Regions from separate parts of the Mucilaginibacter sp. R-33 genome, predicted to be linked through region 1. Evidence: riboswitches for the same ligand, from Rfam matches in the RefSeq annotation. Region 1 holds a riboswitch; the other holds the start of a gene.

Evidence for each region. A riboswitch is a leader RNA that binds a small molecule or an ion and turns the genes downstream of it on or off. The one in region 1 is predicted to bind cobalamin.
Region 2: linked by a shared signal. The riboswitch ahead of metE (5-methyltetrahydropteroyltriglutamate--homocysteine S-methyltransferase) and the one ahead of ACP26M_RS07940 (TonB-dependent receptor plug domain-containing protein) in region 1 are both predicted to bind cobalamin.

The regions. Positions count from the first base shown of each region.
Region 1 covers NZ_CP188089.1:1,877,627-1,880,828, reverse strand. Annotated here, with positions in the region: gene ACP26M_RS07940 (TonB-dependent receptor plug domain-containing protein) at 1-1,595, opposite strand, end outside; cobalamin riboswitch at 1,716-1,910, opposite strand; gene ACP26M_RS07935 (serine hydrolase) at 1,884-3,202, shown strand, end outside.
Region 2 covers NZ_CP188089.1:1,423,043-1,426,244, reverse strand. Annotated here, with positions in the region: gene metE (5-methyltetrahydropteroyltriglutamate--homocysteine S-methyltransferase) at 1-1,691, opposite strand, end outside; cobalamin riboswitch at 1,865-2,056, opposite strand; gene ACP26M_RS06145 (MFS transporter) at 2,225-3,202, shown strand, end outside.

The DNA of each region.
Region 1 (3,202 bases):
TAAGCGTAATATGCAGATGCATGAATTTTATTATCGTGATATTTTAATTCGGTTTCAAAGCCCTTATCTTTTTGCTGTTGCCCGTTTGCATATTGACTATAAGGAGGGCCAGACAGGTTTTTAAAATAGATAACATCTTTGGTATTGCGCTTGAAAAACTGGGTGTTAAATGAAAGGGTATTCTTAACAATCTCCCAATCAAAACCAGCTTCATATGATGTAGTGATCTCGGGGTTTAATTTCGAATTACCATATTGCGAAAACAATTGATATAGCGAAGGTGATTTGAAGGCCGAAGCTATGGTACCAAAGATCTTAAACTGATCAGCAAGGAATAATGATGGGTTGATGGTGTAGGTAAACTTGTCGCCATATTTGCTATGGTTGTTGTACCTGCCACCTAACTCCATGTGGAAGATATCGTATTTGAAAAATAACGACGTATAAGCGCTGAATATGTTATTAGCAGCATCACCAGCTTTAATAATGCTCGGCACACCCGGATAAGATGTTGATTCATACAGACTGTACTGGCTTGTGTTGCTGTATTTAAAGGCCGCACCGCTGGTAATATCAAAATACTTATTCAATTCATAATTAAACACAGCTTCGACATTGGTTATACGCCCTGTATTTTTTGTAACCTGGTGGGTTCCGCCATTGTCAGAGGGAAGGTTGGTGAAATCATTTTGAACCGTATTTTGCGACAGGTTCACGTTGAGGTTACCTTTTGGCAAAATCAATTTTGCACCTACACCGCCAAATAAGAATGTGTTTTTATAAGTGTAATCATTGTCGTTTATAAAAGCACCGTAAGGAAGATCACCGGTATTGTGGCTTACCTGCAGGTTTCCATTAAGAATAAATTTAGATGAAACATTTTGGCTCAGGTTCACGCTTGCCGAACGCTGATGAAAACCATCTTTCTTAAATCCACCTTTGCCGGTAGTATCTGTGGCCGCGGCAAAACCTTTTGAATCGGTATTTGAAAGATTAACAGCTATACCTGTGTTCTTTACCCTTCCAATTAATGAAGCCGATTCTTTAAACGTATTATAGCTGCCACCTGTTAGCTGCAATCCACCGGTTAATCCTTGCTGTTTAGCTTTTTTGGTGATGATATTAATAACGCCTGCTACAGCATCAGAACCATAAAGCGTTGAACCGCTTCCTTTCAAGATCTCGATATGATCTATCAGATCCAGCGAAAAAGCGTTAAGATCATAGCTACCATCAATGCCCGAAGCATTGTTTACCGGAAAACCATCGACCAGGATAAGGGTATTGCCAGATGAAGCTCCGCGCAAGAAAACCGATGTGCTGATACCGGGGGCATTGTTTGCACCTGAAAAAGTTATACCGGCAACCGTATTTAATAATTGAGGTAATGATTTACCCTGAGATTTATTGATCTCATCGGCAGAAATGATGGTAACAACGCGGCCGATGTCTGACAGTTTTTTAGGCGACCGGCTTGCAGTTACTACTACCGTATTGAGTGTGCGTGTGGTATCCTGTGCATATGCTGCTGAGGTAGATAAACCAACAGCTAACAAACCGAATCCCAAAGTAATTTTAGCGTACTTTTTTTCCATGTATGATTGATATGTGTAAAATAATAATGCAGCCTTAATAGCATACACGGAAATGAATAAAATGAAAACACGCCAAACGAAGAGCATTCACATTCAAGCTTCAATCCCCGAAAGCTATGAATAACATATAACGCTTTGGCAGGTTTTCTGACTTACTCCCCTTTTTGCCTGGCCTTCCCTCCTGTTTACAGAAAGTGACTTTATAGATTTGGCAACGGTTACGGAGCTTACAGCTGCGGGACAGTTACGGACTTACACCGTATTCCCTTTTAATTCATTAAACAAATAATGAAACCTAAAGCGCTGCAAAAGTACAATAAGTATCCGTTAACCTCAAATTACATAGCTATATTTATCATGATGAAATATCTCTGTATTTTACTGCTGATCATGAGCGCATCTGGCAGCTTTGCCCAGCAACCAGATACCATTTTTCTAAAGGCTATGCTGTATGAACATCCCGAATTATTTTCGGGTATCCTGAACCATCGCACGCAAAACGAGGTACAAATACTATATACCCGGATAGACAGGGATAAAAACAACATCCCTCACTTTACCTCGTATAGTTATCGCCTTAACGCGCATCATTATTTTTATCCGGCAAGCACGGTAAAACTCCCCACAGCCATATTCGCCCTTGAGAAGTTGAACGAACTGAAAGTAAAAGACTTAAACAAAAAGTCGGTAATGATCACTGATAGTTCATTTGCCGGCCAAACCAAAGTGCGGGTGGATACATCATCGGCAACGGGTCTCCCATCCATTGAGAACTACATTAAAAAGATCTTACTGGTGAGTGATAACGATGCGTACAACCGGCTTTATGAATTTGTTGGCCGGGTGGAGATTAATCAGAAACTAAAGAAATATCACCTTAATAACACCCGTATTGTAGGCAGATTGGCTATTGGTGATGCGGGAGAAAGTACGCGGCACACCAACCCTATCGATTTTTATGCCAGCAATAAACTGATTTATCACAAGCCTGCATTATATGATACTTCAAACTATCCCATGCACCTGGAAAACATGCTGCAGGGAAAAGCTTATTTAGATAGCAGCAACAGGCTGGTTAACAGGTCACTCGATTTTTCTGAAAAGAATGTTTATGCTCTTGCCGATCAGCAAATGGTTCTTAAACGGTTATTATTTCCGGAAACTTTTCCTAAAGCGCAACGCTTTAATTTAACGGCGGAAGACTATCGTTTCATTTACCGTTATATGAGCACCTTCCCTACCGAAAACACTAAACCTACTTATCACCAGCCCGAATATTTTCCGGCTTACTGCAAGTTTTTGTTTTATGGCGGGGATAGCACGGCAGTTATTAACCCAGATATCAGGGTCTTTAATAAAGTTGGCGACAGTTATGGTTATGATATTGATAATGCCTATATAGTAGATTTTAAAAATAAGGTTGAGTTTATGCTCAGTGCCGTTGTACAGTCAAATGAAGATGGCATACTCAACGATAATAAATATGAGTACGCAACGGTATGCCTGCCTTTCCTGAAAAACCTCAGTCGGGTGATATATCAATATGAACTTAAACGCCCTAAAAAGCACTTTCCCCATTTAACTAAATTTAAATTTACTTATAGCAA
Region 2 (3,202 bases), 450 kb from region 1:
CCCTTCATCCATTTTGAGGTTAGTGATTGCGCATAAGCCGACCATTTTACCGTCATAGGCTGTGGCCTTGATACATCGCCATAAATAACCGGTGGCTTAACACAGCGGCTGCCATAGCTTTGCACCCAGCCATTTTGTGTAAAGGTAAAACCGGCCAGTTGTTCGCCAAAGTACTCAACCATATCATTACGTTCAAACTCGCCATGTACCAGCACATCCAACCCTATTTCTTCCTGCCATTTTATAGCCTTTTCAGTTTCGGTAGCTATCAGTTTATTATACTCCCCCAGGGTTATCGCGCCTTTTTTTAATTGGGCACGCCAGCTTCGTACTTCGGTTGTTTGCGGGAACGAACCAATAGTTGTGGTAGCAAAAAGTGGCAGGTCAAGCAGTTGCTGCTGCTGTTCTTTCCGTGCAGGAAAAGCGCTTATACGCTTTGCGTCATTTTCGGTGATGGCGCTTACCCGTTGTTTAACCGCTGGGTTATGGATCAGTGCAGATGTTCGGCGGGCCTCGTTTGCCTGCCGGTTTTTTGCCAGCTGATGCAGGCTGCTATCGCTCACCACATCTTCCGATAATTTGCTGAGCAATACCACTTCGTTTATTTTCTGCCGCGCAAAAGCCAGCCACTGCTTAATTTCGGGAGTAAGCACTTCATCGTTGGTTTCATTTTGCAGATCGCATGGCGAATGGATCAATGAGCATGAAGGAGCTATCCAAACGCGGTCGGCACCTAATTTATCCTTCGCATTCTTTATAATGACCAGCGAGTTAACAAAATCATTTTTCCAGATATTGCGCCCGTCAACAACACCTAAAGAAAGGATAGTTTTTTGGGGCAGATGCTCCATTACTTCGTTTAATTGCTGAGGCGCCCGCACCAAATCGACATGTAAAACATCAACGGGTAAAGTTGCCGCTAATTGAGTGTTATCACCCAGGCGTTCAAAATAAGTTGCCAAAACTATCTTCAGGAAAGGAAACTCCTTCCTCAATTGCTTATAGGTATCTTTAAATACCTCCTGTTGTTTTTCGCTTAAATCAAGCGCTAAAAACGGCTCATCAAACTGAACCCATTCGGCACCTAAAGCTTTAAGCTTATTCAGGATGTCAAAATAAACAGGCAGCAGATTTTTGATCAGGTCTGTCTTATCGAAACCAGCCTCTTTCTCCTTGCCCAACAACAGGTACGATACAGGGCCAAGCAATACCGGCTTGCTAACGATGCCCAATTGTTTAGCCTCATAAAACTCGTCGATAACCTTGGTGGAGAAAAGTTTAAACTGCTGATCTTTATAAAACTCGGGTACGATGTAATGGTAATTGGTATCAAACCATTTGGTCATTTCCATCGCTACCACATCCAATCCATCTTTTTGATAGCCGCGCGCCATAGCAAAATACAGATCGAGCTCAGTATTGCCCTTTTGTTGGATCACCTCGTGATAGCGTTTAGGAATAGCACCAAACATCAGTGAATGATCAAGCACCTGGTCATAAAATGAAAAATCATTTGATGGGATCATGTCAATTCCGGCTTCTTTTTGCAGCAGCCAGTTTTCTTCCCTGATGTATTTACCCACGGTAAGCACATTTTTTAAGCCCGTTTTGCCTGCCCAGTAATTTTCGCAGACTTTTTTTAATTCGCGCCGGCTACCAATACGCGGGTAACCTAAATTTTGCGTTAGCATTCTTTTAATTGATTAAATGAATAAATCGGTTAAAAGCCCTTTCAGCTAAGCTTCGTAATGTTTTGTGATATGTAAAATATGGAGAGAATATATGGTCACAGTCTGTCATAACGGGCCATGGACCCAAACAGGCAAGTAATCATAACCCAGACCAAGCTTCATACCGCGAAAGCATTGTCAATTCAGTATTAGGCAGGTCTCCTGACTTGTAACATTTTTGCCGTCCTTCCCATCCCTGTTTATCAGGACAGTGGACATTACTGGCAAAAACCTTTGTGTTACTTACAGTTGCGCGACAGTTCGTGATTTACACACGATTCCCTATTAATCTACAATTAAGTAAAACCTATACCGGTTGATGAAGTAAAGTAAAGAACTTATCGGGGCAAATATAATGATCTGCCGGCTGAATATTCAGGTTATTTCTTGGTTAAATTGTAGGTTATACCATGGCCAATAAACGCGTAAACCTATAAAGCGTTGAATTGTACCATGCCAGATGCAAACTGATCCTTACCTTTGGCAGCTTCTATATGGATCAGAAAACACATTCAAACCTTCCGGGCTTTGGCTGGGCGGTATTAACTACCAGTTTGGCCTTTGTAGTAGCACAACTTGATGTTTCTATCGTTAATATTGCACTACCTGAAATTGCAAAAGCATATCATGCGGGTATCAGCACCCTGCAATGGGTAATTGACGCATACACGCTTGCATTTGCAGTACTCATGCTGTCGGCAGGTAGCCTCGGCGACCTATTAGGATCAAAAAAGATCTTCCAGATTGGCATGATCATTTTCGGTATTGCATCAGCAGGATGCGGTTTGGCCCCTGATGCAATTACGCTTATCATTTGCCGTGTGGCCCAGGGAATTGGGGCTGCTATGATGATCCCAAGCTCGCTTGCATTGCTCAATCACCAGTTTGCACATACACCACAAACACGCACGCGGGCCGTAGGCTTGTGGACAGCTGCCGGAAGCGCTGCCATGGCTGCAGGCCCCACTATTGGTGGCTTCCTGATAGCATTCAGCAGTTGGCGTTTCATTTTTATTGTTAACATCCCAATCTGCATAATTGGTTATATCCTGAGTTTTAAAATGGCGCAAATGACAAAAACAAGCAAGAGGAGTTTTGATTTGCCCGGACAACTCACCTGGATGCTATCAGTCACCACGCTCATTAGTGTAATTATTGAAATACCCCGGCTTGGATTAAGCCATGTACTAATCTGGGGAGGGCTTATTTTGAGTTTATTGATTTTCGGTCTTTTTTTATGGATTGAAGGCAAAACAGCACATCCAATGCTGCCATTCCATCTGTTCAAGTCAGCGAGGTTTAATGCACTTTTAATACTCGGAGCGGTTTTAAACGGATCTTACTATGGCAGCGTTTTTATTTTAAGCCTTTATCTGCAAAAAGTACTAAACTATCCATCCATTATGGCCGGGCTGGCATTTCTTCCGCTTACTGTAGGCTTTGTGATCTCCAATGTGATTAGCGGCCGCATC